One region of the Cellulomonas endometrii genome, then DNA from elsewhere that is predicted to be linked to it. Evidence: riboswitches for the same ligand, from Rfam matches in the RefSeq annotation. Region 1 holds a riboswitch; each other region holds the start of a gene.
What was found. Region 1 has a riboswitch for S-adenosylmethionine ahead of QNH85_RS17055 (methylenetetrahydrofolate reductase). Riboswitches for the same ligand answer to the same signal wherever they lie in the genome.

Region 1 (7,624 bases):
GGCGGCGAGCAGCTCCGCGTGCACGGCCTCGCGGCCCTCGGTCAGGCCCGTCGCCAGGGTGACGACCTCGCCGACCTTCTGGTCCGCGAACGCCAGCCACGACCGCAGGGTCGGGTCGAGCTGCTGCTCCTCCTCCACGTCGTGCGGGAGGTGGAACAGCGACGTCGAGGTCGCGACCGCGACCTGCGCGGCGCCCAGGCCCTCCAGACGCTCGAGCGTGCCGAGCGCGGCCGAGAGGTCGGCGCGCCAGACGTTGTGGCCGTCGACGACGCCGCCGACGAGCACCTTCGACCCCAGGCCCGGCACCGGCTCCGCCGGGACGTCGCCCCGCACGAGGTCGATCGCGAGGCCCTCGACGTCGGTGCCCGCGAGCACGGGCAGGGCGTCGCGGAGGTCGCCGTAGGGCGCGGCCACGAGGATCGCGGGGCGCTCGGCGGCGGGCAGCGCGGTGGCCAGCGCCCGGTACGCCTCGGCCGCCGCGGCGAGCAGCCGGTCGGCGGGCACGCCGGTCGACTCCGACACCAGCGCGGGCTCGTCGAGCTGCACCCACGTGGCGCCGGCGCGGGCGAGGTCCCGCAGCAGCTCCGCGTAGACCGGCAGCACGTCGGCGAGGCGGTCGATCGGCAGGAAGTCCTCCGGCGCGTCCTCGGTCGGCTTCGCCAGCGCCAGGAACGTCACCGGCCCGACGAGCACCGGGCGGGTGAGCACGCCGTCGGCCAGGCCCTCGGCGAGCTCGCGCACCGGGCGGTCGCTCGCGTAGCGGAACGTCGTCGTCGGGCCGATCTCCGGGACCAGGTAGTGGTAGTTCGAGTCGAACCACTTGGTCATCTCGAGCGGCAGGTCGTCCCCGCGGCCGCGGGCGACGGTGGAGTACCCCGCGAGGTCCAGCCCGCCGTCGGCCGTCGTCAGGTCGGCGAACCGCTCCGGCACCGCGCCCAGCACGGTCGCGGCGTCGAGCACGTGGTCGTAGAAGGAGAACGCGCTGGGGATCGCGGGCAGGCGGGTGTCCAGGCCCAGCCCGGCCAGGTGGGTGCGGGTGCGGCGGCGCAGGTCGGCGGCCGCCGCCTCGACCTCCTCGGCGCTCGCGCGGCCGGCCCAGAACGCCTCGAGGGCCTTCTTCAGCTCGCGGCGCGGCCCGATGCGGGGGTAGCCCAGGATCGTGCCGGCGGGGAAGGGGTGCGTGTGCTCGGTCATGTCTCGCCTCAGCTGGTGGGAACGGGGGTCGGGTCGTCGAGGGGGGCCGCGGTGACGCGGCTGTGCGCGCTGGGGGCGTCGCCACCGAGGCCGGCGCCCTCCAGCAGGTCCAGCGCGGGGCCGGGGGTGTTGAAGGTGTAGAGGTGGACGCCGGGCGCGCCGCCGTCGAGCACGGCGTTCGCCAGGTCGACGCCCAGGCGGGTGCCCGCGCGGTGCCGGCGGCCGACGTCGACGGGGTCCTCGGGGTCGAACGCGTCGAGCACGTCGAGGACCTGCGCCGGCACCTCCACGCCGGTGAGCTGCTGGACGCGGCGCAGGCGTGCGGGGTCGGTCATCGGGATGATCCCCGGGATGATCGGGATGACGACGCCCGCGTCCCGGGCCAGCGCCACGAGCTCGCAGTACGAGTCGACGTCGTAGAACACCTGGGTGATCGCGAAGTCCGCGCCGGCCTCCTGCTTGGCGAGCAGCGCCGCGATGTCCTGCTCCCGCGTGCTGCCCGAGCCGGCGTTGCCCCGCGGGAACGCGGCGACCGCCACCGACAGCGGCCGGCTCGCCGCGCGGACGGCCTGCGCGGGGCTGGTGGCGCACCGGCGCCGCTCGATCTCCCGGAGCAGCGCCACCAGGGCGCTCGCCGTCGGCAGGCCCTCGGGGTGCGGCCGCCAGGACTCGTCGGCGGGCGGGTCGCCGCGCAGCGCCAGGAACGAGCGGACGCCCTCGTCCAGGAACTCCTCGACCGTGCGGGTCAGGTCCTCCCGCGAGGTGCCCACGCAGGTCAGGTGCGCGATCGGGCTGAGCGACGTCTCGCGCAGCAGCCGCCGCACGAGCGCCCGGGTGGTCTGCCGGGTGCTGCCGGACGCGCCGTAGGTGACGGACACGAAGTCCGGGCGCGCGGCGGCGAGCTGCTGCACCGTGGACCACAGCCGCGGTGCGGCGTCCGGGTTCCGCGGCGGGAACAGCTCGAACGACACGGTGGGGCGGTCGACGGCACCGAGGCCGTCGGCCACCGCGTCGTCGGCCGTGGGGTGCGCGGGTGCGCCAGTACTGCTCATCGTCAGCTCCATCGAACCTGGCGGAAGCACCCACACCCTCACGAGGAGGGGGGTTGCTGCGACGTCGACGAGCCAGGTCTCTCGGCCGCTCTGGATGGTGTGGCCACCGTAGAGCCCGCCCCGGAGGGTGTCCAGTGCCCCTGATGCGTCATCTACTCGTGACGGGGACCACACGCGGAGGGCTGCGCGTGCGGGTCGCTGGGCGGCGTGCCAGGGTCGGCCGATGACCGACCTGCGCGCCGTCCCGCTGCCCGCCACCCGCCTCCGGGTCCCCGACCTGGTGGCCGCTGCCCGGGCGGCCGGCACCGTGACCGGTCGCGCCGAGGTGCTCGGGGACGCGCGCGCGGAGCTGGGGGAGCGGCCCCTCTGGGACGCGTCGGCGGACGCGCTGGTCTGGGTCGACATCGACGGCCGCACCGTGCACCGGTGGGCCGGCGGCGACCCCCTGCGGGACAGCCTGTCGAACGTCCCGTCGCAGGTGGGGGTCGCCTGGCCCACCGCGTCCGGGGGGCTGCTGCTCGCGACCGCGGACGGGCTCGGCGTCCACGACGGCACCACGCTCGGACCGGTCACCCGGCCCGGCGACATGCCGGCCGGGTACCGGTTCAACGACGGCGGGTGCGACCCGGCCGGGCGGTTCTGGGTGGCGAGCATGCCGCGGGACGGGTCACCCGGTGACGGCACGGTCTACCGGGTGTCGTCCGGCGGGTCCGCCGACGGGTCCGCCGCTGCGGACGGGCTCGACGTCCGGGCGGTGCACACGGGCGTCGGCATCGGGAACGGGCTGGCGTGGAGCCCCGACGGCGGCACGTGCTACCTGACGGACACCGCGGCCGGGGTGGTGTTCCGGATGCCGTACGACGTCGCGTCCGGCACGTGCGGGGAGCCGGAGGTGCTCCTCGCGTTCGACCCGGACGGGCCGACCCCGGACGGCACCGCGGTGGACGCCGAGGGGTGCCTGTGGCTCGCGGTGTACGGCGCCGGGTGCGTGCTGCGGGTCTCGCCGGACGGGACCCCGGTGGGCGTGGTCGAGGCGCCGACGCCGGACGTGACGTGCCCGGGGTTCGGGGCGCCGGGTGCCGGGCGGCTGTTCGTGACGACCGCCGCGGCCGACGGCGACCCGCTGGGCGGGGCGGTGCTCGGGTGCGCCGTCGCGGTCGACGGGCTGCCGGTGCCGCGGTTCGCCGACCGGTGAGCCGGCGCTCCCCGGCGCGTTGCCCGCGGTCCCACCTCAGTCCTCCCCGGGAGCAGGCTCACCGACGACGGTGAGGCGCCCACCCAGCGCGGACGCGAGGCGCACCAGCGTGTCCCTGGTCGGGTTGCCGAGCCCGCGTTCGATGCGGCTGATGTCCGCCTGCTGAACCGACGCCCGCTGCGCGAGCTGTGCCTGACTGAGGTGGTTCTCCCGGCGGAGTGCCGCGATGTCCTGGCCCAGCCGTTCGTCCGCTGCCAGCCGGGCACGGAGATCGGCCCCCGTCCGGTTCGCGACGGCCTGGACGTCGGGGGTCCACCCCGCTCGGACGTCCTCTGCGATCTGGCGGTACGGCGTCGTGGCCATGGCGCACCTCCCGTGCTGTCCTGGCTGATCTTATGTGCTGACGCACATGGGACGTCAAGTGCTCGCCCGCCAGGCGGCGAGGTGGCGCCTGGCCGCCGCGATCTCCCGGCGCTGCCGTCGTTCCGACGGGTCACGTCCCTTGTCGTACGCGTGGAGCAGCAGGACGACGCGATCGCCGTGGAAGGTCGCGAAGATCCGCAGGAGCACCGTGCGGCGAGCACCGCGGAACGGTTCGGAGGGCGACCTCTGGCCGCGGGAGAGGACGGCGGCGAGGGACTGCCGGACACGCAGCTCGTACAGGCCGCCGCCGAGAGCGCGGCACCACTCGGTTCCCACCAGGTCGAGGCCGTGCGGCTCGACGACATGAGTCAGCACCGCGTCGACCACGGCCTGCGTGTACGGGTCGGCCCGGCGGAACCACCGCTCGAACCCGGACGTTCCCGTGGCGTCGTCCCCCCAGACCTCGACCTGCCAGCGCCGTGGCGGTGGAGGATCGGCCGCCATCTGTGGTCAGCCCGCGGCGCGGGCCAGGACGACCGGGCAGTCCGCGAGGTGGTCGTCGACGATCCCGCACGCCTGCATCGCCGCGTACGCGGTGGTCGGGCCGACGAACCGGAACCCCCGCCGCTTCAGCTCCTTGGCGAGCGCGACGGAGGACGGCGTGGTGGCCGGCACCTCCGCGAAGCTGCGGGGGCGGGGCGCGTCGGCGCGGTCCACGGCGTAGGACCAGAACAGCTCGTCGAGGGTCCCGCCCGCGTCGTGCAGGTCGAGGAGCGCCCGCGCGTTCGCCACGGCGGCGACGATCTTCGCGCGGTTCCGGATGATCCCCGCGTCCGCCATGAGGCGCTCCACGTCGTGCTCGTCGTAGGTGGCGACGACCGCGGCGTCGAAGCCGGCGAAGGCCTCGCGGAACGCCTCGCGCTTGCGGAGCACGGTGATCCAGGCGAGGCCCGACTGGAACGCCTCGAGCGTCATGCGCTCGTACAGCTCGCGCTCCCCGTGGACGGGCCGGCCCCACTCCTCGTCGTGGTACCGCTCGTACAGCGGGTCGCCGTCGCCGAAGCAGCGGCGACCCGGGAGGGTCGGCCCGGCCGTGGCGGCGGTGACCGGGTGCACGGCGCCCGGTAGGAGCGGGCCGTCGTCGGGGGTGTCTGCGCTCGTCATGGCCGTCACTCTGCCCCACGGCGCCCACACCCCGCGGCCGTCCTCCACAGCCCGCGCCGCACCCGGAGCCTGTGGTCGGCTGGGCGCCCGGCGATCGGCCGACCGTCCGGGATGTGAACAAGATCCGTCTACGCACTGAGACGGCGTAGGGTCCATCCCGCGCTGGAGCACCACGAGCGTCACCTGAGCCGACCTGCGAGCCGACCACCACCGGGACGTCCACGGTGGTCCGCGCGCCGTCGACCGTCGCCGAACCGGAGCCCTCCCGCCATGTCAGCACCAGCAGTGCCCACCACCACGCCGGCCGCCCCGCGGCCGCTGAACTCGCCGTCCCGCGTCATCGCAGCGAGCCTCGTGGGCACCACCATCGAGTTCTACGACTTCTACGTCTACGCAACCGCCGCGGTCCTCGTGTTCCCGAAGCTGTTCTTCCCCACGGGGAACGACACGACGGCCCTGCTCGCGTCCTTCGCGGTGTTCGGCGCCGCGATGGTCGCCCGCCCGGTCGGCGCGATCTTCTTCGGCCACCTCGGGGACCGGCGGGGCCGCAAGACCACACTCGTGCTGTCCCTGCTCACCATGGGCGTCGCGACGTTCCTCATCGGCGTGCTGCCGACGTTCGGCCACATCGGCGTGGCGGCGACGGTCGCCCTGCTGGTGCTCCGGCTCGCGCAGGGCTTCGCGCTCGGTGGTGAGTGGTCCGGTGCGGCGCTGGTCGCCACGGAGAACGCCCCCGCCGGGAAGCGCGCCTGGTACGGCACCTTCCCGCAGCTCGGCGCTCCGCTCGGCTTCATCATCGCCAACGGCCTGTTCCTCGTCATCAACGGCGTGCTCGGCGAGGGGTCCGACGCGTTCATGTCGTGGGGCTGGCGCGTGCCGTTCCTGTTCTCCGCCGTCATGGTGATCATCGGCCTGTGGGTGCGGCTCCGGCTCGTGGAGTCCGAGGCGTTCACCGCCGCGGAGAAGAAGGGCCAGATCACCAAGATCCCGCTGGGCACGACGCTGAAGTTCCACTGGCGTGCCACGCTGCTCGGCACGTTCATCATGCTGGCGACGTACGTGCTGTTCTACCTGATGACGAACTTCACGCTCACCTACGGCACCCGCGCCGTGGCGCCGGAGGACGGCGAGCCGGGCGGCCTCGGCATCCCGTACGTGCACTTCGTGCTCATGCAGATCATCGGCGTGGTGTTCTTCGGGATCTTCACGCTGCTCGCCGGCCCGCTGGCCGACCGGGTCGGCCGCCGCAAGCTCCTGCTCTGGGTGACGTCCCTGATCATCGTGTTCGGGCTCAGCTTCAGCCTGTTCCTGACCGTGCGGGAGGACGTCGCGTTCACCGGCGCGATGACGCAGGCGTTCCTGGTGTTCGGCTTCACGCTCATGGGCGCGACGTTCGGCCCGATGGGCGCGCTGCTGCCGGAGCTGTTCCCGACGAACGTCCGGTACACCGGCTCCGCGATCGCCTACAACGTCTCGTCGATCCTGGGTGCCGCGCTGGCGCCGATCGTCGCGCTGGCGCTGTGGTCGGCGGCCGACGGGAGCACCTGGCTGGTCGGCGTGTACCTGTCGGGCGCCGCCGTCCTCACCCTCGTCGCGCTGATCCTCACGCGCGAGACGAAGGACCAGGACTACGGCCGCCTCTCCCACGAGGCCTGAGCAGCCCCACCCCAGCCGAGGTCGTCACTCCCGGCCGAGGTCGTCACGTCTGACGGACGACCTCGCGCCTGGGTGACGACCTCGCGGTGTGTCCGGGGCCTGTCCGGGACCGCTACGCCAGCGCCGCGAGGGCCTTGCGGATGCGCTTCTCGCTCACCGGGACCGGCGTGCCGAGCTGCTGGGCGAACAGGCTCACGCGCAGCTCCTCGAGCAGCCACCGCACCTCGGTCAGGGCGGCGAGGTCGGCCGGGACCGGCGTGCGGGACGTGACGCGGGCGCGGGTCTGGCCGAGCAGCTGCTCCAGGTCCCGCACCTGCCACGCCAGCTGCTCGTCCCGGGCGGGGTTCGACGAGGCGCGGTCGAGCCGGTACGCCGCGGCGCGCAGGTAGCGGCCGAGCTGGGGCAGCCGCTCGGCGCCGGTCTCGGAGACGAAGCCGTCGTGCACCAGCGCCTCGGCCTGGGCCTTCACGTCCTGCACGGTCCCGAGCAGCGCGATCGACCGGGTGCCGCGCACCGCCCCGTCGAGCTCCCGCGCGGCGGTGAGCACCGGGACGAGGTCGCCCACCACCCGGTGCACCGCGTCCTCGAGGCGGTCGCGGACGAACGAGCGGACGGCGGCGTAGGCGTCGGCGCTCCGCACCGTGGTCGCCGGGCGGCCGGCCAGGTGCTCGCCGAGCAGGGCGTCGACCGCGGTGAGCTGCACGTCCGCCACCAGGGCCTCGGTGCTCGGGTACGGGCTCGCGGCGAGGGTGAGCGCCTGGGTGCCGGTCCACCGGGACGTGATCCGGCCGGTGGCCAGCCCCACGTCGAGCAGCAGCAGCCGGCGGAGCCCGGCGCGGTGCCGCAGCGCCTGCTCGCCGGCGTCGGCGAGGACCTCGACCCGGACGGTCGCCGCGGCGCCGCGCCCGTGCTCGACCAGCGCGGGGTAGCCGCGGACGGTCAGCCCGCTCGGGTCCTGGGTCTCGACGCGCTCCGGGAGCGTCCCGCCGGGGAGGTCCGC
Region 2 (7,624 bases), on a different contig from region 1:
GCGGCGCTCGCGCAGGTCCCGCTGGAGGACGTCGAAGGTGAGGGTGGGGTGCATGGTGGTGGTCTCCGTCGTGCTGCTGGACGGGGCCTGGCCGGGCCCCCGGGACTCACCGCGGTGACCCCTACGGTTCCACCGCGCGCACCGCGCCGTCACCGGTTTTTCGCCGCTCAGCGCTCGAGCACGAATCCCGAGGTCCACGACGTCTTCCCGCCCGCGGCGAGCGTCATCTGGAGGAACCCCAGCGCCTCGAGCTCGTGCGCCCGTCGCAGGGAGCCCGCGTCGACGGCGCGCAGCCCGGCGCCCTCGACGACACCTGCCAGCGCGGCCTTCGCGTCCGCGTCGTCGCCGGCGACGAGCACGGTGGTCGGCCGGCCGGCGATCGTGCCGGTGGCGAGCGTCGCGGCGAACGTCGTGTTGAAGGCCTTGAGCACGCGGGCCTGCGGGAGCCGCTCGGCGAGCTCGGCGGTCGCGGACGAGCCGGCGGGGACCACCAGCGCGTCGAAGGTGGCGAAGTCGACGGGGTTGCTGACGTCGACGACCACCCGGCCGGCGAACCCGTCGGCGTAGCGGTCGGCGACCTCGGCGAGCGCGGGGTAGGGGAGCGCCAGCACCACGACGTCGCCGGTGACGGCGTCGCCGACCGTGCCGGGGGTGACGCGGGGGTCGACGGCCGCCGCCTTCGCGGGGTCCCGGGTCAGCACCTGGACGTCGGCGCCCGCCGTGAGCGCGAGCCGCGCGACGGCCGCGCCGATGTTTCCTGCTCCGATGACGGTCACGCTGGTCATGTCTGCTCCTGGGGTCGGGGTCCGCGGCAGAGGTTGTCGCTTCAACTGAAACTACGCCCGGTCTGTTGAAGCGTCAACCTTTCGGTAGGATGGCGCCATGACCGACGACCCGCGCTGGCTCAGCGCCCGCGAGCTGCAGGCCTGGATGCGGCTGGAGGCCGTCGCCGAGCTGCTGCCGACCGCGCTCGACCACCAGCTCCAGCGCGATGCCGACCTGTCCCACTACGACTACCTGGTGCTCGCCAAGCTGTCCGAGGCCCCGCAGCGCACCCTGCGGATGAGCGGGCTCGCGGCCAGCACCAACGCCACGCTGCCGCGGCTGTCCCACGTCGCGGCCCGGCTGGAGGCGCGCGGCTACCTCACGCGCACCCGCTCCGACGACGACCGGCGCTCCACGCTGGCGACGCTCACCGAGGACGGCTGGCGGAAGGTGGTCGCGACCGCCCCCACGCACGTCGCGGAGGTCCGGCGGCTGGTCGTCGACCGCCTCACCGCGGAGCAGGTCGACCAGCTCGACGCGATCGCGCTCGCCGTCCTCGGCGCGCTCGACCCCGAGAACCGGCTCGAGGCGCAGAACCCCGTCGCCGGCGCCTCCGACGCGTGCGGGAACGAGGCGGCGGGGAGCTGACCTATCCGGCGCTCTCGCCGCGGCGCCGCGCCCGGCGGTCCCGCCACGACTGCCACACCCGCATCACGAAGGCCTTGAAGCGGTCCGTCAGGCGGCGGACCGCCGGGAACTCGGTGCCGAGGATGCCGAGACCCAGGAAGATCAGCAGCCAGCCCGGCCCAGGCAGGACGAGCAGGGCGATCCCGACGGCGACCACCGACCCGCCGACGACCGTCACCACGACCTTGTACGTCAGCCGGAGCCACGGCGTGCTGTCCAGGCGCGCGCGCAGCCGGGCCAGGGCGAGGTGCGCGCCGGTGTCGGTGCGCTCGCCGGCGGCGATCTCGGCGGCCAGGCCGTCGTCGGGCACGCGGCCTCCGGGGGTCGAGGTGTCCACGGCAGCATGACGTCCGGGACGCCTCGATTGTTCCCGGGACCGGCGGGTGAGATCCGGGCCGCCGGGCGGGCGCGGGCCGTGCGTCAGCGCGCCACGAGCTCCGGGGTGCGCGCGTCCGCCGCGGGGTGCGCCCCCGACGGGCCGCGGCGGGTCAGCGGCCCCCGCAGGCCCAGGTGCTCGCGGAGCGTCGTGCCGGCGTACGCGGTGCGGTAGGCCCCGCGCTCCTGCAGCTCCGGCACGACCCGGTCGACGATGTCGTCCAGCCCGGACGGGATGATCCAGGGGCTGATGTTGAACCCGTCGACCGCGCCCGTCCGGACGAACTGGACCAGGCGGTCCGCGACGGCCGACGGCGTGCCGACGAACCCCCGCTCGCCCGTGACGCGCACGACGAGCTGCCGGATCGAGAGGCCCTCCGCCTCGGCGAGCGACCGCCACCGCGCGGCGACCTCGTGGGTGCGGGCGCCGGTCGTCGACGTCCCGCCCTCCGCGCCGAGCTCGGCGACGACCGGGTCGTGCGCCGGGAGCGGGCCGTCCGGGTCGTAGCCGCTGAGGTCCTCGCCCCAGATCGTGCCGACGACGTGCAGCGCCGTGGCGGGGCTGACCTGGTTCCACCGGACCCAGCGGTCCTTCTCCTCGGCCTCGGCGGCGGTGTCCCCGACCACGACGGCGGTGCCCGGGAAGATCTTCACGTCGTCCTCGGGCCGGCCGGCGGCGACCGTGCGGGCACGGATGTCCTCGGCGAACGCCAGCGCGTCGGCGAGCACGCTCCCGTGCCGGCTGAAGATCACGTCCGCCGACCGGGCGGCGAAGTCGCGGCCCTGCGGGGAGTCGCCGGCCTGGAAGATCACCGGGTGGCCCTGCGGGCTGCGGGGGGTGGTGGGGTCGACCTCCGCGTCCAGCAGCTCGCCGTGCACGGACACGTGGGCCACGTCGCCGGCGTCGGCGGCGGGCCAGGCGTCCCAGATCCGGCGGGCGGTGGCCAGCACCTGCTCGGCGCGGTCGTACCGGCGGGCGTGGTCGAGGTAGCCGCCCCGGCGGAAGTTCTCCCCGGTCCAGGCGTTGTCCGTGGTCACGACGTTCCACGCGGCGCGCCCGCCGGACAGCACGTCCAGGCCGGCGAGGCGCCGGGCGAGGTCGACGGGGTCGTTGTAGGTGGTGTTCTGGGTGGCGACCAGGCCGATCCGCTCGGTGACCGCCGCCAGCGCCGCGAGCTGCGTGATGGCGTCCGGGCGACCCACCACGTCCAGGTCGTGCAGGGCGCCGCGGCTCTCGCGCAGCCGCAGGCCCTCGCCGAGGAAGAAGGCGTCGAACAGGCCGCGCTCCGCGGTGCGGGCCACGCGCTCGAAGGACGCGAAGTCCGTCTGCGAGCCGGACTCGGGGTCGGACCAGATGGTCGTGTGGTTGACGCCCTGGAAGAAGACGCCGAAGTGGACCTGCGCCGCGGGGCGCGTCAGGGGGTGCTCGGACATGGCGGGACTCCTCAGGCGGACTGCCGGGCGGACCCGGCGAGGCGGTGGGCGGGACGGGGCAGGCCCAGGTGGTCGCGCAGGGTCGCGCCGGCGCGCGGGGCGGCGGCGAGCCGGGCGGCGCGCAGGGCGGGCAGCACCTCGCGGGCCAGCACGGGCAGGTCGACGTCGAGGACCGCGGGGAGCAGCCGCACGCCGGCGACCTCCTCGGACGCCGCGAGCTCGGTGAGCAGCCGGACCAGCCCCGCCGCGTCGCCGACGTGCCGCAGGGCCCGGCCGGGCGCCGGCGGTCGGGTGCCGTCCAGCTCGGCGAGCCGCTCGCGCCCGGTGCGGTCGGCGGTGTCGAGGACGACCTCGATCTCGACCGCGGCGAGCGGTGCGCCCGGGGTCGCTCCGCGGGCCTCCCGGGCGGCGGCGAGCGCGCCGGCCACGTCCGCGCCCGCCACGCCCGCACCGCCCACGCCCGCACCGCCCGCGCCCCCGACGAGGGCCACGTCCACCAGGTCCTCGCCCGGCCGGCCGGCGGCGACGTCGCCCGCCCGCGCGAGCACCACCAGCTGGCCCTGCGGCGGCCGCGGCGTGATGAGCGGGCCCACGACGGAGAAGCTCGCACCGCGGAAGTCGACGCGGTGCACGCGGCCGCGGTCGACGTACCGGCCGGTGGCGACGTCCCGGATCACCGCGTCGTCCTCCCACGAGTCCCACAGGTCGCGGACCACCTGGACGACGTCCCGCGCCTCGCGGTCCAGGTCCGGCACCGCCGCCCGGCCGTACGCCGCGGGTGCCGCGTCGCCCGGGGTGACGGCCGCCAGCCAGCCGCCCCGGCCGGACGCGGCGATGTCGAGCGACGCGAGCTGCGCGGCGACGTGGAACGGCTCGGGGTAGGTCGTCGGCACCTCCGGCACCAGGCCGAGGGCCGTGGTGGTCCGGGACACGAACGCCGCGCGGGTGACCGCGTCCAGCCGCGCCGAGGTGGTGGCCCCGGGCGCGGCGGGCAGCACCGCGTCGGCGAAGGTCGCGAAGGTGAAGCCGGCGTTCTCGGCGCGGCGCACCGTCCCGGCCAGGCGGGCGCCGGAGACGAGGTCGGCGCCGCTCAGGCCGGTGACGGCGGCGGCCGCGGGGTGGCTGCCGGCGCCGTCGACGTCGACGCCGAGGAACAGGGGTGGGGTGGTCATGCGGTCCTCCGAGGGGCGCGCGGGTGCGGGGTGACGGTCGGTGCGGGGGCGTCGGGGCGCCTCAGAGCGCCGAGTGCCCGCCGATCCGGTGGTAGGTGCGGTCGTGGTAGACGAGCGGGGACGGCGGGCGGCCCGCGTCCCCGGCCGCGCCCCCAGCCGTGTCGGCGGCGGGGGAGCCGGCGGACAGGGCCCGCAGCGAGACCAGGTAGCTGTCGCCCACGGGCGTGCGCTGCAGCACCCGCGCCCGCACCCACGACACCGCGCCGTCGATCACGGGCTCACCGGTCGCGAGCGACGACCACCCGCCGGCGGCGAACCGGTCGATCCCGCTGGTTGCGAACCGGGCGGAGACGTCGTGCTGGTGGTCCGCGAGGAAGCTCACCGCCAGCGTCGCGGCCCCCGAGACGGCCGGCCACGACGAGGAGGTGGACGCGAGCGAGAACGCGAGCAGCGGCGGGGCGGCGGACACCGAGATGACGGACGTGGCGGTGAACCCGACCGGCTGCCCCTCGTGCCGCAGCGCCACCACGGCGACGCCCGCGGGGTGCCGGCGGAACACCGACTTGAACTCCTGGGCGTCCAGCTGCCGCTCGTCCTGCTCGGCGAGCAGCCGCTCGAGCGCCGACAGGTCCGTGTGCTCGGCGGTCACCGGGCCACCGCCACGGCCGGACGGGTGACGGCGGGGTCCGCGGGCACGCCCGCAGCGCGCCGCAGCGCCGCGCCGGACCGCAGCAGCCAGGCGTCGAGCACCGCGTCGAGGTCGGGCAGCTGCGCCTCCGTGACCGCGAGCGCCCGGGTCGGCACGACGGCGCCGAGCTCGACGAGCACCGGCCGCAGGTGCACCTCGCCGGCCAGCGCGTGCGCGGGGTTGCCGGACACGACCAGCGGGACGGCGACGACCCCGGCGAGGCCGTCCGGGCCGTACAGGTCCAGGAACGCCTTGAGCAGCCCGGTGTAGGACGCCTTGTAGACCGGCGTCGCGACGACCGCCACGTCGGCGGCGGCGAGCCGGGCCAGGGCGTCGTCGGCGGCGGGGTGCACCGGGGCGAGCACCTCGCCCGCGAGCTCCGCCAGGTCGACGGTGGTGACCGCGGGAGCGGGGCCGTCGGTCAGGTGCTCCGCGACGCGGGCGGCGACCGCGCGGGCGGCCTGGAGGGTGCGGGAGCCGGGCCGCGGGTTGCCGGAGAGGGCGACGACGGCAGGGGGACGGGACGTCATGGGGTGCCTCGCAGACGGGTCGATCACGCTTGCCGCGCGGCGGAACGGGGGGTGAGCCCCGGCCGACGGCCAGGTCATCTCCCGGAGCACCCCGCCGTGACGTGGGGTTGCTGCCCAGCAAGCCGGGGCTTGGCGCTGGGACTCGTGACCTCGGGCGGCTGTCTAGCACCGGCGGGCGCGCGGGCCGACGGTGCGCGGGGGAGTTCTCACGATCCGGGACCGTGCGTCGCCCCCGCGGTGACATCGCTCCGCCATGCGAGACGCCGCACCCGGCTCGTTGACTTCCCGAGCGCGGCGTCCCTAAGTTCCGCGGCACCGAGTCACGCCGAGCAGCACCGGCGGTGAGGCCCGGTGGTCATGAGCTCCGACACCAAGCCCCGGCTCGTCGGACGGCAACCCCCCGCGCGGGTGGGTGCCCCGGGTGAGGACCAGGCCCGCTGCCGCCGGCAGTGGGGCAACACGCGAGCCCGTCCCCCGGCGGGCGCACCGAGGAGCACGCATGAACCGGAGCACGCCGACGCCGACCGCGCGTCCGTCCTCCCGCGCCGCACGGCCCTGCGCCGTGCCCGCCGGCCTGCCGGGCGCCGTCGCCCCGCGCGCCGCCTCCTGTCGCTGTCGCTGACCTCCCGCACCCCGCCGCGCCGAGCGCGCGCAGCGCCCCGCGCGCGACCTCGCGCCGCGGCCCGCCGGTCCGCGTCCCACCGGCCGCACCCCACCGGCCGCACCCCACCCCGTCCGGCACCCCGGTCCGCGCTGCCGCGCGCCGTCCCGCCCTGCCGCCCGCGAACGGAGCCCCGCCATGCCCCCCCCCCCCCCCCGCCCGGCCCCGCCCGGCCCCGCCCGCCCCGAGGACCGGCACGTCGTCCTCGCCGTCGACCTGACGGCGCTGGGCGCCCGCCCCGGCGGCCACGGCCCGCACGGCGTGGTCGTCCCGCGCCCCTTCGACGGCGAGCGCCTGGCGCGGCTCGTGCACCGGGCCGTCCGCGGCCTGCTCGACCTGGTCCTGCTGGGCGACGCGTTCTTGCTGCACCCCGGCCGCCGGCAGGTCCCGGGCCGGCTCGACGCCGCCGTGGCCGCCGCCCGGGTCGCGCCGCTCGGCACCGGCACCGCCCTCGTCGCCGGGGTGGCGCACGAGCACGTCGACCCCGCGCACGTGGCGGGGGCGGTCCGGGGCGTGCAGCGCGCCGGGCGGGGACCCGCGGGCTGGTTGCTCTCCGGCCCCGCGCCGGGTGCGGACGAGCGCGAGTGGCGGCGGCGCGGAGGCTGCCGTGGCGGCGGTCGAGGGGAGGGGACGGGCCCGGGGACGCCGGCGCCCTGCTGCTCGACCCCGACGGCCGGTTCCGCGTCGACCACGACGGGGTGCGGTTCGCGGTGGGGCCGGGCGGCCGCCGTCCCGGTCCCGGCCCCGCGGCGGGGTGGCCTTGCGTGGTTCTCCCCGTCTCCGGTGCGGCGGGGGCCGCGTGGGCGGGGCGGCGCGGGGCCGTCGCGCGGATCGCCGTCCCGGACGTCGCGCAGGGCGCGCGGCTGCGCTCGCTCGTGCGGGACGCGGCGGCCGTCGCCGGGCGCCCGGCCGGCGCCGTGCGGGTGCTCGCCGACGTCGACGTGGCGCTCGCGGACGACCCGGAGACCGCCGCCGCCCGGCTCGCGCTCGCCCGGCCCGGGGACGGCGGCGGGACCGCCCACGCCGGCGCGCGGGTCCCGGTGCTCGCCGGGACGGGCGCCGACCTCGCCGCGCTGGCGGCCGCCTGGGTGGACGCCAGCGCGGCCGACGGGTTCGTCGTCCGCCCCTCGGCGCCCGAGGCCGACCTCGACGCGCTCGTCGACCGCGTCGTCCCGGCGCTGCAGCACGCCGGGCTGTTCCGGCTCCGCCCGTCCGCCGCGCTCGCCACCACCTGACCGGGCGCCACGCCCTCCGCCCGACCGACCCCGAGGTGATCCGATGACCACGACCGAGCTGCCGACACCGGCGCCCG
Region 3 (7,624 bases), on a different contig from region 1:
GACCGGTCCGGACGAGTTCGGCAGCACGTGCCGGAGCAGCACCGCGTACCACCGCGACCCGGACGCCCGCGCCGCCTCGACGTAGACCGAGGTGGACGTGCGCAGCACCTCGGCGCGCATCACGCGCGCGAACGTCGCGACCGCGCCGATGCCGACCGCGACGGCGATCTTCGCCGCACCGGTGCCCAGCGCCGTGATGATCGCCAGCGACAGCAGGATGCTGGGCACCGCGAGCAGGACGTCGACCAGCCGGCCGACCACGTCGTCCACCCACCCCCGCAGGAATCCCGCGAGCAGGCCGAGCAGCGAGCCCACGACCAGGCCGACCGCGACCGCGAGCGTCGTCGTCCGCAGGGACAGCGAGGCGCCGTGCACGACGCGGGTCCAGACGTCGCGGCCGAGGTGGTCGGTGCCGAGCAGGTGCGCGGCGGACGGCGGCTGCAGTCGGTCCGCGGGGACCCCCGTCAGAGGGTCGCCGGACGCGAACACCCCCGGTGCGACAGCCCACGCGGCGACGAGCAGCAGCACCAGGCCGGCGAGGACCAGCCCGGGCCGTCGGACCAGGTACCGGGCGGCCCGCGCGACCCGCGGGCCGGTGGCCCCGGCGCCGCGCACCCGGCCGCGGCGCAGGATCGACCGCGCGTCCTCGCGGTCGGTGATCTCGATCTCGTCCGTCGTCCGCGCCAGCGGGCCGGACACGGCGGCGCTCACGCGGCCACCGCCCCGAGCCGACCGCGGGACTGGATCCGCGGGTCGAGCAGCGGGTACAGCAGGTCGACGACGAGGGTGGTGACCACGAACACCAGCGCGGACAGCACCACGACGGCGAGGACCACCGGCACGTCCTGCTGGTCGACCGACTGCACGGTGAGCCGCCCCAGCCCGACGCGCGAGAACACCGTCTCCGTGACGACCGCCCCGCCGAGCAGGGAGCCGACCACCACGCCGAGCATCGTGAAGGCGGGGATCGCCGCGTTGCGCAGGGCGTGCCCGAGGTGCACGCGCAGCCGCCCGGCGCCCTTCGCCCGGGCGGTCTCCACGTACGGCTCGCCGAGGGTGCTGCGCAGGCTGCGGGACAGCACCTGGGCGAGCTGGGCGCCCGGCGGGACGGCCAGCGTGACGGCGGGGAGCACCAGGCTGCGCCACCCGTCGTTGCCGATCGCCGGCAGCAGCCCCGCGCGGAACGACACCCACTGCAGCAGCACGAGGCCCACGAAGAACGTGGGCAGCGCGACCCCGAGCGGCGGCAGCGCCGACAGCGCCTGGCGCAGCGCCCGGCTGCGCGGCAGCACTGAGGCGACGGCGAGCACGGTACCGCCGGCCACCGCGAGCGCCAGCGCGGCACCCGTCAGCTTCAGGGTCTCCGGCAGCGCCTGGGCGACGAGCGTCCCCGCCGGTGCGCCCGACTGGTACGAGGCCCCGAAGTCCAGCCGCAGGGCCCGCCACAGCGCGTCGGCGTACTGCACGAGCACGGGCCGGTCCAGGCCGTACTGCGCGCGCAGGTCGTCGAGCAGCGCCGGGTCGACGTCCTGCACCTCGCCGCCGGCGCCGGCCGCGAGCGCGGCGGGGTCGCTGGGCAGCAGGTAGAGGACGAAGAACGCGAGGGTGAACGCCGCCCAGAGCACGAGCAGGCCCTGGGCGGCGCGCCGCACGAGGTACCGGGCCATCAGCTGGCGTCCACCCACGCGTCGTAGAAGTCCAGCCGGCTGGAGCCCTCGAACGTCAGGCCGTGCACGTGCTCCGCGGCGGCGATCGTGGTCGACAGCTCGTAGACCGGGATGGCGTGACCGTGCTCGATCAGCAGCCGCGACGCCGCGGTGACCAGCTCCTCGCGCGCGGCGGGGTCGGTGGCGGCGGCGGACCGGTCGAGCAGGTCGTCGACCTCCTCCGGCGCCCGCTTGTTGATGTTGCGGGCGTTCGCGGAGAACACGGTCCGGAGCACGTCCGGGTCGGACCGGGTGAGGTTGTAGTAGTCGAAGTCGAAGTCCCCGTCGGCCTTGATCGCCGTGGACTCCGCGATCTCGACGTGCTGGAGCTGGAGGTCGACGCCGATCTGCCGGAGCTGCTGCTGCACCAGCTCGAGCGGCGCGGGGTCCTGCCAGAACGTCACGGTCGTCGACAGCCGCTGGCCGTCCTTCTCGCGGATGCCGTCGTCGCCGACCGCCCAGCCCGCGTCGTCCAGCAGCTGCTCGGCGCCCTGCGGGTCGTAGGCGAGGTCGTCCGCGAGTGACTCGAACAGCGGCGTGGAGTGGGACAGCACGCCGGACGCGGCCTGGTCGCGCTCGGTCAGGACGGTGTCGACGATCTGCTGCCGGTCGATGCCCTTCGAGATGGCGACGCGGACGGCCTCGTCGGACGCCAGCGGGCTCGACTCGTTCGGGAACAGCTGGTAGGCGACGCCGGGGTTGGCGCGCTGCTCGAGCCAGAACCCGTTGCCGTCGAACTGCGCCTGGTCGACGGGGTTGATCGCCGCCGTCGCGTCGATCTGGCCGGACTGCAGGCTGCCCGCGCGGACCGAGGCCTCGGGGATGACCTGGAACGTCACGGTGTCGAGGTAGGCCTCGCCGGTGTGGTCGTTCGCGGCCGAGCCCCAGGCGTAGCCGTCGACCTTGGAGAGCACGACCTCCTGGTCCTGCGTGTACGACTCGACCGCGAACGGCCCAGAGCCCACGTAGTCGCCGGCGCACCGCTCCTCGGGCGTCAGCGTCGCCGACGCGGGCGACAGCAGGCCGAGCGAGAACGTCGAGCTCGCCTGCAGGAACTGCGCGCTCGGGGCGGCGAAGTCCACGGTCACGGTCCGCTCGTCGACGACCGTCGTGCCCTCGTACCCGACCAGGTACTGCGAGCCGAGCGACGCCGTGGCGCCCAGGGCGACGATCGTGTCGAAGTTCGTCTTCACGGACGCGGCGTCGATCGGCGTGCCGTCGGCGTACACGGCGTCGTCCCGCAGGTGGAACGTGTAGCTCGACGCGTCGTCGCCGACCTCCCAGCTCTCGGCGAGCCACGGCACGATCTCGCCGGACTCCGGGTCCTGGGCGGTCAGGGACGCGACGGTCTGGCGGGCCACGGCGATCGCGTCGTTGTTGCCGACCTGCTGCGGGTCGATGCAGCGGGAGTCGACGGTGATCGCGAACCGGAGGTCGCCGCCCTCGACGGGCTCGGCCGACGCGGCGGCGTCCGTGGGGCCGTCACCGCCGGAGCCGCCCGCGCCGCCCGAGCACGCGCCGAGCAGCAGGGTCGTGGCGGCGAGGGCGGCGGCGGCGCCCGAGCGGGCGTCCCGCCGGCGGGGAGGTGTGGTCATGCTGAGCTCCTGGTGGTCGCCGGCAGGGGCCGGCCGGCGCGGGGCCGGAGCGCGCGGGGGCGCGGTCCGGCGGCCGTTGCCGTGCTTACCCGTCCCGCGGTCGCGGTCGGGTCAGGTCGTTCCCGGAGCACCCCGTCACGTCGAAGGGTTGCTGGCCAGCGAGCCGGGCCTTGGTGCTGGCGCTCGTCACCCGGGGGTGAGGGAACCCGCGGCGGCGGGGCCGGTCAAGGAGCCGCCGCGGGGTTCTCACATGCCGGATCCGGGTGTCGCCGCGGTGAACCCGGCCGCCCGGCGCGGGTCCGCCGCGCTCCACAGGTCGGTCGTCACCTCGGCCCTCACGAGCGGCGCGACCTCCTCGGCGAACCGGCGCAGCACGTCCTCCTGCTCCGCCGGGTCGAGCAGGTGGTTCACCGAGACGGACTGCAGCACGTGCCCGTAGGACGCGTGGTAGTCGAGGATCTTCTCGGCCACCCGCTCCGGGGACCCGACCAGGGCCGGCCCGCGCTCGACCGCCTCCTCCAGGGTCCGGAAGCTCGGCGCCCTCCCGACGGCGTCCGCCCCGTACCCGCGGCGCGCAGCGGCGTCCACCTGCCCCTGGTACAGCGGCCGGTACTGGGCGACCGCCGCCTCGGTGGTGTCGGCCAGGAACAGGCCGCCGGACCCGGCGCCGACGAACGCCGCCGCCGGGTCGTGCCCGTGCGCGGCGTACCGCTCGCGGTAGTGGTCGATCAGCACCTGGTAGTTCTCCCGCGGCTGGAGCGCGTTCGCCGTGACGACCGGGTCGCCCCACCGCGCCGCGAGCTCGACCGCGAACCGGGACGTCGCCGACCCGTGCCAGATGCGGAACGGACCCGCGTACGGGCGGGGCAGGGTGGTGGCGTGCTCGAGGCGGTGCCGGTGCCGGCCCTCCCAGGTCACGTCCTCCTCGGACAGCAGCAGCCGGAGCAGCTCGTAGTTCTCCTCGAGGTACTCGTACTGCCTGCCGACGTCGAGCCCCAGCAGCGGGTACTGCAGCACCTCGTTGCCCTTGCCGATGACGATCTCCAGCCGCCCGCGGGACAGCTGGTCGACGGTGGCGAGGTCCTCCGCGACCCGCACGGGGTCGAGCAGCGCCAGGACCGTGACGCCGGTCGACAGCAGGATGCGGCTGGTCGACACCGCGACCGCCCCGAGGATCACCGTGGGGGCGGACGACAGCACGTCGCCGGCGTGCCGCTCCCCCACGGCGAACGAGTCGAACCCCAGCTCCTCGGCCAGCACGGCGTGCCGCACCGTGCGCGCGAGCCGGTCCGCCGGCGGCACCGCCCTCCCGGTCACCGGGTGCGGCGGGTTGAAGACGATGTCGAGCAGCTGGAACCGCACGCCGCGTCCCGCTCAGGCCGCGGCGGCGGCAGCGGCGGCGTCGCGGGCGGCGACCCCCTCGCGCACGAGCGGGATGACGTACCGGCCGAAGTCCACGGCGTCGTCGAGCAGGTCGTACCCGCGCGCCGAGATGATCCGGACACCGCGGTCGTAGTACGCCAGCAGCGCCTCCGCGACCTGCTCCGGCGTGCCGACGAGCGCGTTGGAGTTGCCCGCGCCGCCCGTGGCCCGGGCCGTCGCGGTCCACAGCACGGAGTCGAACCGGTCGCCCTGCGCCGCGATCTCCAGGAGCCGCTGCGACCCCGCGTTCTCCGGCTTGTCGGCCGGGTGCCGGGGGCTCAGCACGCCGCCGAGGGCCGCCTTGCGCGCCTCGATCCGGTCCAGCACCCGGTGCGCCTTCTCCCAGGCGAGCTCCTCGGTGGGCGCGATGATCGGCCGGAAGGCGGCGTGGATCCGGGGCGGGGTCGCGCGCCCGGCTGCGGCGGCCTCGGCGTGCACCCGGTCGATCTGCTCCTGCGTGCGGTCCAGCGGCTCGCCCCACACCGCGAAGATGTCGGCCTCGGCCGCGCCGACCCGGAACGCCGCGTCGGAGGACCCGCCGAACGAGATGGTCGGCACGTGCCCGTCCACCGGCCGGGTGTCGAGGCGGAAGTCGTCGAAGTCGTAGAACCGGCCGTGGTGGTCGAACGGCTCGGCGGACGTCCACGCCTGCCGGACGATCTGGATGTACTCCTGGGTGCGCGCGTACCGCTCGTCCTTGGTGAGGGTGTCGCCCTCGCGCTGCTGCTCGTGGTCGTTGCCGCCGGTGATGAAGTGCACCGACAGCCGCCCGCCCGACAGCTGGTCGAGCGTGGCGAACGTCTTGGCGGCGTAGGTCGGGTACGAGACGTTCGGCCGGTGCGCGAGCAGCAGCTCGATCGACTGCAGCCGGGCGGCGGTGTACGCCGCGAGCGCCGCCGGCTCCGGGCCGGACGACCCGTAGGCGAACAGCACGCGCGTCCAGCCGTTGTCCTCGTGGGCGCGCACGATGCGCTCCAGGAACGCCGGGTCGAACGGGCGGGTGGTGGCGGCGCGGGTCTCCGAGCCGTCGTTGGCGGTGGCGATGCCGAGGAACTCGACGGGCATGGTGGTGCCTTCCTGCGGGTGCGGGGGTGCGGGGGGATGTGCCGGGCGTTCAGGCCTGGTCGGCCGGGGCGGCCGGTTCCGTGGCGGGCAGGCCGGCGGCCTTCCAGGCGGGGAAGCCGCCGTCGACGTGCGACACGGTGTACCCGCGCGCGGCGAGCTCCTCGGCGACCGGTCCGGAGCCGGCGTTCGAGCCGCAGACCACGACCACCGGGGTGTCGATCGAGATCACCGGGGTGCCCACGGGCCCGAACAGGGCGTCCAGGTCGGTGCGGTCCGCGAGGGTCGCGCCCGGGATGTCGCCGTGCGCCGCGCGGCCGCCGGCGGACCGGACGTCGATCAGCAGGGCGCCGCGCTCGAACTCGGCGGCGGCCTCGGACGCGGGCCTCAGGGGCGGGGTGCTGGTCATGGTGTGCTCCTTCGTCAGGGGACGGGCTCGTCAGGGGACGGGCTCGTCAGGGGGTCGGGCGTGTCAGGGGACGAGGACCGGCACCGCGCCGGCCGTGGGGGCGGGCGAGACGGGGCGCCGCCACGCGTCGGCGAGGAGCGCGAACGACCGGCGCGCGTCGGCGGGGTCGTGCGTGGCGGTGGTGACCAGGAGCTCGTCGGCGCCGGTCACGCGCTGCAGCGTCTCCAGGCGGGCGACGACCGTCGCGGGGTCCCCGACCACGCGGGTGTCGACGCGGTCGGCCACGAGCGCCCGCTCGCCGGCGTCCCGCGCCTCCCACGGCACGGCGTCCCCGGGCCGCGGGTAGGCGACGGCGCCCGAGGCGCCGCGCCGGATGGACAGCACCCAGTCGGTGAACGGGGTCGCCAGCTCCCGGGCGCGCTCGACGGTGTCCGCGACCAGCACGTCCGCCGACACGACGACGTACGGCTGGGCCAGGACGCCGGGCCGGAAGGCCGCGCGGTAGGCGGCGATCGTGTCGAGCGTCGTGGCGGGACTGACGTGGAAGTTCGCGGCGATCGGCAGCCCGAGCTCCCCGGCCACCCGGGCGCTCTCCCCCGCGGACGACGCGAGCACCCACAGGTCGAACGCCGCGCCCTCGACCGGCGGGGACACGTGCCGGGTGCCGTCCGCCTCGGCGTAGGTCCCGGCCCGCAGGCCCAGCACCAGCTCGAGCTCGTCGCGGAACGCCGCCGGCGTCCGGGACGCCCCGACCACGCGCTTCTGGGCGAGCAGCCGCTCCCGCAGCACGGAGTCCGACGCGTCGAACGGGGGCGCCGCGGGGACGTACAGCCCGTCGACGACCCGCGCCCCGACGCGGGGGCGCTCCGGGGCCGGCGCGGCCGCGGGGCTGCCGGCGTCGCCCTCCCGCTGCGGCGGCGGCGTGAACGCCCGCCCGAGCCCGAGGTCCACGCGCCCCGGGTGCAGCGCGGAGATCGTGCCGAACTGCTCCGCCGCGACGAGCGGGCTCGTGGTGCTGAGCAGCACGGCGCCGGACCCGACGCGGATCCGCTCCGTGCGGGCCGCGACGGCGGCCGCCAGCACCGCGGGGGCGGCGGACCCGACGCCGGGCGACAGGTGGTGCTCGGCGTACCAGACCCGGTGGTAGCCGAGCCGGTCGAGGTCGACCGCGAGGTCGACGGCCGCGCGCACCGCCTGCGCGCCGGTGGCGCCCTCGGGCACGACGGCCAGGTCGAGCACGGACAGCGGGACCCGCTGGAGGTCGTCGGACATGGTTCCTCCTGGAGGACTGTGGGCGGGGTGCGGCCGGTGTCAGGACGTCTTCGGCAGGCCCGGGGGGTTGGTCTCGGGCGCCTCGATGGCCTCGTCCTCCAGGCCCCAGCGCTCCAGGACCTGCTGGTAGGTGCCGTCGTCGAACGCGCCCTGCAGCG
Region 4 (7,624 bases), on a different contig from region 1:
GCGCGGGGTGCTCGCGCCGGTGGCTGCCGCGTCGAGCGCGTCGCGGATGTCGGTGACGACGGCGGCGGCGACCGCGAGCTGCAGGCCGTCCTTGTCGGTGAAGTACCGGTAGACGATCGACTTCGACGTCCCGGCGGCCGCGGCGATGTCGTCCATCGAGACGTCGGGCCCCTCGTGGTGGACGACCCGGCGGGCGACGCGCACGAGCTCGGCGCGGCGGGCCTCGCGGTGGTCCTCCCAGCGGGTGGACCGGCCGTCGTCGGCGCGCGCCGCCGCCGCGGTCCCGGCCGGGGCCTCGGTCTCGTCCGTCCGCGTCGACGGATCCCGTGTGATGGGGCTCACGAAACTGACGGTATCAGGTACTGTGAGTTTCGGGCACCGGCACAAGGGACCGAAGTCCCGGATCGACCGGCCCACGGAGCCAGCACCGAGCCAGCACCACCACCGTCAGCACCACCGGCACCACCCAGCGACATCGACGACGATGCGGGAGGACCCCCCATGGCAGCCACCCCCACCCCGACGCCCGGCGGCACACGTGCCGTGGTCGTCGGCGGCAACCGGATCCCGTTCGCCCGGGCGGGCGGACCGTACGCCCGGGTGAGCAACCTCGACATGCTCACCGCGGCGCTCGACGGGCTGGTCGCCCGGTACGGCCTGCAGGACGAGGTCCTGGGCGAGGTCGTCGCGGGCGCGGTGCTCAAGCACAGCCGCGACTTCAACCTCACCCGCGAGGCCGTGCTCGGCTCGCCGCTGTCGCCCCGCACCCCCGCGTACGACCTGCAGCAGGCGTGCGCCACCGGCCTGGAGGCGGTGGTGTCGGTCGCGAACAAGATCCGGCTCGGCCAGGTCGAGTCCGGCGTGGCCGGCGGCGTCGACTCCGCCTCCGACGTGCCGATCGCCGTCAGCGAGGGCCTGCGCCGCACGCTGCTCACGCTGGCCCGCGCGAAGAGCGTCCCGCAGCGGCTGAAGGCCGCCGCCGCGCTGCGCCCGCAGGACCTCAAGCCCGCGACGCCCCGCACCGACGAGCCGCGCACCGGCCTGTCGATGGGCGAGCACCAGGCGCTGACCACCGCGCAGTGGGGCATCGGGCGGCAGGCGCAGGACGAGGTCGCGTACGCCAGCCACCAGCGCCTCGCCGCGGCGTACGCCGACGGGTTCTTCGACGACCTGGTGACCCCGTACCGGGGCCTCGTGCGGGACCAGAACCTGCGCCCGGACACCTCGCTGGAGAAGCTCGCCACGCTCAAGCCGGTGTTCGGCACCCGCCTGGACACGCCCGCGACGATGACGGCCGGCAACTCCACCCCGCTGACCGACGGCGCCTCCGCGGTGCTGCTCGCGTCGGAGGACTGGGCGGCCGCGCGCGGCCTCACCCCGCTCGCGGCCGTGGTCGACGCCGAGACCGCCGCGGTCGACTTCGTGCACGGCGAGGACGGGCTGCTCATGGCGCCCGTCTACGCGGTGCCGCGGCTGCTCGCCCGCCAGGGGCTGACCCTCGCCGACCTGGACTACGTCGAGATCCACGAGGCGTTCGCCGCGACCGTCCTCACCACGCTCGCCGCGTGGGAGGACAAGGAGTTCTGCCTGTCCCGCCTGGGCCTGGACGACGCGCTCGGGTCCGTCGACCGCGAGCGCCTCAACGTGCACGGCTCCTCGCTGGCGGCCGGGCACCCGTTCGCCGCGACCGGCGGGCGCATCGTCGCCACCGTGGCCAAGCAGCTGCACCGCCGCCGCGCGGAGCTGCTCGCCGCCGGCGAGGACCGCCCGGTCCGCGCGCTGGTGTCCGTCTGCGCCGCCGGGGGCCTCGGCGTCGCCGCGATCCTGGAGGCCGTGTGAGCACCGACCGGTACCTCGACCTCGTCAACGGCGGGGTGACCGCGACGATCGCGAAGCGGCTGGGGCTGCCCCGTCCCGCGCAGCTGCACCGCTACCGACCGGGCGCCCCGCTCGTCGACGGCCCGGTCCTGGTGCTGGGCACCGGCCCGGACGCCGACACGCTCGCGCAGCTGCTCTCCGGCACGTCGCCGGACCGCAAGGGCTGGGACCTCGACGTCCGGCGGCACGCCGGCGAGGGCACGCGGTTCGCCGCCGTCGTGCTCGCGCTCACCGAGATCGAGCACCCCCGGGACCTCGCCGACCCGCTGCTGACGCTGGCCCCGACGCTCAAGACGCTCGCCCGGCACGGCCGGGTGGTCACGGTGTCCCGACCCGCCGCCGCGGACCACGCGCCTGCGCTCGCCGCGGCCCGCCAGGGCGTCGACGGCGCGCTGCGCTCGATCGCCAAGGAGCTGCGCGGCGGCGCCACCGCGAACGGCGTGGTGGTCGCGGACGACGTGCCCGTCACCGCGCCCGGCGTGCTCGGCGCGCTGCGGTTCCTGCTGTCGCCCCGCTCCGCGTACGTCGACGGGCAGCTGCTGCCGGTCGACTCCGCGGCCGGGTCCCTGCCCGCGGACTGGGAGCGGCCGCTCGACGGCCGGGTCGCGGTCGTCACGGGCGCCGCCCGGGGCATCGGCGAGGCCATCGCCACGACGCTCGCCCGCGACGGCGCCACCGTCGTGGCCGTCGACGTCCCCGCCGCGGGCGAGGCGCTCGCGTCGGTCGCGAACCGGGTGCGCGGCACCGCGCTGCAGCTCGACGTCACGGCCGAGGACGCCGGGGCCCGGATCCTGGAGCACGCCCTGGCGCGGCACGGCCGGCTCGACGTCGTCGTGCACAACGCGGGCATCACCCGGGACAAGCTGCTCGCGAACATGACGCCCGACCGCTGGGAGTCCGTCATCGCGGTGAACATCGCCGCGCAGCTCCGGATCAACGAGGCGCTGCTGACGTCGGGCGACTTCACCGACGCGCCGCGGATCGTGTCGCTCGCCTCGACCTCCGGGATCGCCGGGAACCGCGGGCAGACGAACTACGCCGCCTCGAAGGGCGGGGTCATCGGCATGGTCCAGGCCACCGCGCCGCTGCTCGCGGCGTTCGGGGGCACGGCCAACGCCGTCGCACCCGGGTTCATCGAGACCGACATGACCGCCCGCATGCCCGCGCTCACCCGGCAGGTCGCGCGGCGGCTGTCCTCGCTGCAGCAGGGCGGCCTGCCGGTCGACGTCGCCGAGGCCGTGGCGTTCCTCGCGTCGCCGCAGGCCGGCGGGGTCGTGGGGCAGGTGCTGCGGGTGTGCGGCCAGAGCATGGTCGGCCGGTGACGGCCGTCGCCACCGGGGCGGGACGCGAAGTCGTCCTCGGCGCGCCGCCCCGGCTCGGGGAGCTGTACGCCCGCGCCGGCCTCGCGTCGGGCCGCGCCGCCGTCGGCGGTCAGGTGCGCCGGGTGCTGCGCCGCGGCGAGGGCTCCGGCGCCGCGGCGGCGCTGCCCGCCGTGACGCACCGGCTCGACGGCGTGCACCCCGACGCCGAGCAGCTGACCGCGTACCAGCACCTGGTCGGCGAGCCGGCCGGCGACGTGCTGCCCGCCGGATACGTGCACGTCCTGGCGTTCCCCGTCGCGATCGCGCTCATCGTGCGGCCCGACTTCCCGATGCCCCCGCTCGGCATCGTGCACCTGGCCAACCGGGTGGAGCAGCGCCAGGCGCTGCGGCTCGGCGACGTGCTCGAGATCCGCGCGTGGGCGCAGGACCTGCGGCCGCACCGCCGCGGCGCGCAGGTCGACCTCGTGTCCGAGGTGCGGCGCGCGGGCGACCCGGGGTCCGCCCCCGCCGCGTGGCGCGGGGTCTCGACGTACCTGGCGCCCGGCGTCCGGGTGCCCGGTGCCCCGCCCGAGGACGCACCCCGGCCCGACTTCGTCCCGCCCGCGCCCACCGGCCGCTGGGCCCTGGGCGCCGACGCCGGGCGCCGGTACGCCGCGGTGTCCGGGGACGCCAACCCGATCCACCTGTCCCCGCTGACGGCCAGGGCCCTCGGGTTCCCCCGGGCCATCGCGCACGGCATGTTCACCGCGGCCCGGGCGCTCGCCGACGTCGGCGCCCGGCGCGGCAGGACGTACACGTGGGACGTGGAGTTCGCCTCCCCCGTGCTGCTGCCCGCGACGCCCGCGGTGTCCGTCGCGCGGGACGGGGACGGGTGGGTGGTCACGGCCTGGGACGCGCGGAAGGGGAAGCTGCACCTGCGCTCGGAGGTGCGGCCGCTGGGGTGACGTCACACCCGGGTGCCACGCTGGTCCCATGACGACCCCGCGCGAGGACACCCTGGACCGCTGGACCGGCACCCTGGAGCCGGAGGGCGACTACGACCGCCTGCTCCTCGACGCGCTGGACCTGTCCGACGCCGACGCGGAGAGCGCCCGGGTGATCGAGTGCCTGCTGCGCGGCTGCGACCTGGGCGGCGCCGAGCTCGACCACGCGCACCTGGTCGACACCACGCTGACCGACTGCCGCGCGGGCACCCTGCGGGCCCGGTCGGGGTCGTGGCGGGACGTGACGCTGCGGGACTGCCGGCTCGGCGCGTTCGAGGCGTTCGGCAGCTCGTGGGACCGGGTGACCGTCGAGGGCGGGAAGATCGACTACCTGAACCTGCGGGACGCGCGGGTGCAGGACCTCCGGTTCGTGCACTGCACGATCGGCGACCTGGACCTCGCGGGGGTGAAGGCCGCGCGGGTGCGGTTCGAGGACTGCCGGGTCGGGCGGCTCGACGTCACGCGGGCGCAGCTGCGGGAGGTCGACCTGCGCGGCGCGGACCTGGCCGGGCTGGACGGCACCGCGGGCCTCAAGGGCGCCACGATCAGCCGGCAGCAGCTGCTGGACCTGGCGGACGCGCTCGCGGAGCACCTGGGCGTCACCGTCCGCTGACCCCGTGGCGGGCGTGCGCGACCCGGGCCGGCCTGCCCCCCGCTCGGGCCGACCCGGGCCGCGGTCTCAGTCCTCCACCGCGGGGCCGCACGCGGCGGCCGCGGTGGCGGCGATGGCGTCGATGCCGGGCACCGCGGGCCGGGGCCGGGTGTCCCCGGCCACCGTCCAGCACCCGTCGACGACCTCGTACGCGGCGCGCGGCCCGTCGGCGACGAACGCGTGGAGCCCGGCGACGAGCCGGTCGACCGCGTCGGTCGTGGTGCCGACGCCGACCGACGCCCGCAGCGCCCCGCCGGTCACGCCGACCCGCGCGAGCAGCGGGTGCGCGCAGAACCGGCCGTCCCGCACGCCGATCCCGTGCTCCGCCGACAGGTACGCGGCGACGAGCCCGGAGTCGTGGTCGCCGAGCGTGAACGACACGACGCCCACCGGGTCGGCGGAGTCGGACCACAGCCGCAGCACCCGCGCGCCGGGCACGGTCGCGAGGCCCGCGAGCAGCCGGTCCCGCAGCGCCGTCTCGTGCGCGGCGAGCGCGCCGTCGGGCAGGGCCGCCAGGGTGTCGCACGCCTCCGCGAGCGCCACCGCGCCGAGCACGTTCGGCGAGCCGCCCTCGTGCCGCGCGGGCGCCGGCTGCCACAGCGTCCGGTCGGTGCGGACGTCGCGGACGGCGCCGCCGCCGGCGAGGTAGGGGGTCCCGGCGTCCAGCCAGTCCCGGCGCCCCACGAGCGCACCCGCCCCGAACGGCGCGTACGTCTTGTGCCCGGAGAACGCCACGTAGTCGACGCCCGACTCGGCCAGCGAGAACGCGCGGTGCGGGACGAGCTGCGCGCCGTCGACGGCCACGCGCGCTCCCGCCTCCTGCGCGAGCGCCACCACCGAGGCGATCGGCAGTGCCTCGCCGGTCACGTTGGACGCGCCCGTCACCGTGACCAGGGCGTACGGCTGCCGGGCCAGCTCATCGCGCAGGGCGACGAGCGTCTCCGCGACGGTCGGCGCGGACGGCAGGACCGTCGCCACCCGGCCGGAGCCGCGGACGGACCGCACCCAGGGCAGCAGGTTGGCGTGGTGCTCGACGTCGAGCACCAGCACCCGCCCGCCGTCGGGCACGCACCCGGCCAGCAGGTTGAGCGAGTCGGTGGTGTTCCGCGTGATGACCGCGACGTCGTCCTCGCGGGCCCCGACGAACCGCGCGACCGCCGACCGGGAGGCCTCGTACAGGGCCGTCGACACCTGCGACAGGTAACCCGCGCCGCGGTGCACGGACGCGTACAGCGGCAGCACCTCGACGACCCGCGCGGCGACGGACTCGAGCGCCGGCGCGGACGCCGCGTAGTCCAGGTTGGCGTACGGCACGGACCGGCCGTCGACCAGCGGGACGAGCGTGTCCCAGCCGACGACGGGCAGCAGCGCCTGCTCGGCGGTGACGGCGGTGGCACACGTGGTGGCGGTGGAGACGGACATGGGAGGACCCCCGGGTGGATCGATGGGGGCCCGGTGCGTCGACCGGGTCACCCCGCGCTTGCCGGCCACCGGACGGTGGACGGCCAGGTCGTCACCCGGGGCACCCCGCCGCGGAGGGAGGGTTGCCGGCCAGCGAGCCGGGGCTTCGCGCTGGCGCTCATGACCTGCCACGAGGATGGGGCGGGCGCGGCGGAGGTGTCAACCGGCGTCCAGCCACCGGCACGGGTGAACCCGCCGCGGACCAGAAGGGGACCGGCCGTGGACCGGCCGTGGACGAGGGGAGTGACGCCCCCGGCCGATGGCGTAGCATCGCCGCACCATCCAGAGCGGCCGAGAGATCTGGCTCGTCGACGCCGCAGCAACCCGCGGTCCGCCTCCTCGCGAGCCGGACCGGCCGAGGGTGCTTCCGCCAGGTCCGATGGAGGAGACGCATGACCGACACCGACGACCGCCTGCGCTACCGCCTGCTGACGGGGCCGGACGACCGCTCGTTCTGCGAACGGGTCAGCGAGGCGCTGGCCGACGGCTACGAGCTGCACGGCGCCCCCGCGGCGACCTTCGACGGCCAGCGCGTGATCGTGGCGCAGGCCGTCGTGCTGCCCGCGTCCGCCACGGCCCGGGTGCGGCCGCTGTGAGCGCGCGGCACGGGCACGGCTACGCCGGCGACCTGACCCCGCAGGAGGCCTGGGACCTGCTCGCGTCCGACGAGCGCGCCGTCCTGGTCGACGTCCGCACCGAGGGCGAGTGGCAGACCATCGGCGTCCCCGACACGGGCGACCTGGCCGGCGAGGACACCGCCGAGCGCACCGCCTTCGTGCAGTGGACCGACGCGTTCGGCCGCCCGAACCCGCGGTTCCTCGACGAGCTCGCGCGCGCCGGGATCACGCCCGACGACCCGCGGCCCGTCGTGTTCCTGTGCCGGTCCGGCGTGCGCTCCGTCGCCGCCGCGAGCACCGCGACCGCCGCGGGCCTCGGCCCGGCGTACAACGTCCTGAGCGGGTTCGAGGGCGACGTCGGCCCCGACGGCCGCCGCGGCCACCAGGGCTGGCGCGCCGAGGGGCTCCCGTGGCGGGAGGCGTGACCACCCCCGGCCCCGGCGACTGGCAGGACGACCGGCTCCCGCGCGAGGGGCTGCGGCCGGACACGCTCGCGGTCCGCGGCGGCACCGTCCGCACCGGGTTCCAGGAGACGTCCGAGGCGCTGTTCCTCACCCAGGGGTACGTCTACGCCCACGCGGCCGACGCGGAGGCCGCGTTCGCCGGCGAGAGCGACCGGTTCCTGTACTCCCGGTACGGCAACCCCACGGTGTCGAGCTTCGAGGAGCGGCTGCGCCTGCTCGAGGGCGCCGAGGCCTGCTACGCGACGGC

Region 2: another riboswitch for S-adenosylmethionine. It lies ahead of QNH85_RS09075 (NAD(P)H-dependent oxidoreductase); the one in region 1 lies ahead of QNH85_RS17055 (methylenetetrahydrofolate reductase).
Region 3: another riboswitch for S-adenosylmethionine. It lies ahead of QNH85_RS09125 (ABC transporter substrate-binding protein); the one in region 1 lies ahead of QNH85_RS17055 (methylenetetrahydrofolate reductase).
Region 4: another riboswitch for S-adenosylmethionine. It lies ahead of QNH85_RS17345 (aminotransferase class V-fold PLP-dependent enzyme); the one in region 1 lies ahead of QNH85_RS17055 (methylenetetrahydrofolate reductase).

The regions. Positions count from the first base shown of each region.
Region 1 covers NZ_CATKPC010000020.1:27,130-34,753, forward strand. The annotation lists gene metE (5-methyltetrahydropteroyltriglutamate--homocysteine S-methyltransferase) at 1-1,194, opposite strand, end outside; gene QNH85_RS17055 (methylenetetrahydrofolate reductase) at 1,203-2,246, opposite strand; SAM riboswitch class I at 2,252-2,347, opposite strand; gene QNH85_RS17060 (SMP-30/gluconolactonase/LRE family protein) at 2,470-3,441, shown strand; gene QNH85_RS17065 (helix-turn-helix domain-containing protein) at 3,478-3,804, opposite strand; gene QNH85_RS17070 (hypothetical protein) at 3,859-4,191, opposite strand; gene QNH85_RS17075 (DNA-3-methyladenine glycosylase I) at 4,315-4,968, opposite strand; gene QNH85_RS17080 (MFS transporter) at 5,239-6,624, shown strand; gene hrpA (ATP-dependent RNA helicase HrpA) at 6,737-7,624, opposite strand, start outside.
Region 2 covers NZ_CATKPC010000006.1:154,972-162,595, forward strand. The annotation lists gene QNH85_RS09040 (hypothetical protein) at 1-54, opposite strand, end outside; gene QNH85_RS09045 (NADPH-dependent F420 reductase) at 168-785, opposite strand; gene QNH85_RS09050 (MarR family winged helix-turn-helix transcriptional regulator) at 883-1,413, shown strand; gene QNH85_RS09055 (PGPGW domain-containing protein) at 1,415-1,762, opposite strand; gene QNH85_RS09060 (NtaA/DmoA family FMN-dependent monooxygenase) at 1,873-3,261, opposite strand; gene QNH85_RS09065 (LLM class oxidoreductase) at 3,273-4,433, opposite strand; gene QNH85_RS09070 (flavin reductase family protein) at 4,495-5,082, opposite strand; gene QNH85_RS09075 (NAD(P)H-dependent oxidoreductase) at 5,079-5,651, opposite strand; SAM riboswitch class IV at 5,672-5,801, opposite strand; SAM riboswitch class IV at 6,005-6,117, shown strand; gene QNH85_RS09080 (hypothetical protein) at 7,077-7,547, shown strand; gene QNH85_RS09085 (GNAT family N-acetyltransferase) at 7,591-7,624, shown strand, end outside.
Region 3 covers NZ_CATKPC010000006.1:166,085-173,708, reverse strand. The annotation lists gene QNH85_RS09135 (ABC transporter permease) at 1-711, opposite strand, end outside; gene QNH85_RS09130 (ABC transporter permease) at 708-1,667, opposite strand; gene QNH85_RS09125 (ABC transporter substrate-binding protein) at 1,667-3,301, opposite strand; SAM riboswitch class IV at 3,378-3,492, opposite strand; gene QNH85_RS09120 (LLM class flavin-dependent oxidoreductase) at 3,548-4,663, opposite strand; gene QNH85_RS09115 (LLM class flavin-dependent oxidoreductase) at 4,676-5,788, opposite strand; gene QNH85_RS09110 (rhodanese-like domain-containing protein) at 5,838-6,194, opposite strand; gene QNH85_RS09105 (LLM class flavin-dependent oxidoreductase) at 6,258-7,466, opposite strand; gene QNH85_RS09100 (ABC transporter substrate-binding protein) at 7,506-7,624, opposite strand, start outside.
Region 4 covers NZ_CATKPC010000021.1:18,968-26,591, reverse strand. The annotation lists gene QNH85_RS17370 (TetR/AcrR family transcriptional regulator) at 1-342, opposite strand, end outside; gene QNH85_RS17365 (acetyl-CoA C-acetyltransferase) at 502-1,839, shown strand; gene QNH85_RS17360 (3-oxoacyl-ACP reductase) at 1,836-3,200, shown strand; gene QNH85_RS17355 (MaoC family dehydratase) at 3,197-4,144, shown strand; gene QNH85_RS17350 (pentapeptide repeat-containing protein) at 4,173-4,796, shown strand; gene QNH85_RS17345 (aminotransferase class V-fold PLP-dependent enzyme) at 4,863-6,257, opposite strand; SAM riboswitch class IV at 6,307-6,422, opposite strand; SAM riboswitch class I at 6,572-6,682, shown strand; partial or broken gene QNH85_RS17340 (DUF1737 domain-containing protein) at 6,689-6,865, shown strand; gene QNH85_RS17335 (rhodanese-like domain-containing protein) at 6,889-7,338, shown strand; gene QNH85_RS17330 (O-succinylhomoserine sulfhydrylase) at 7,335-7,624, shown strand, end outside.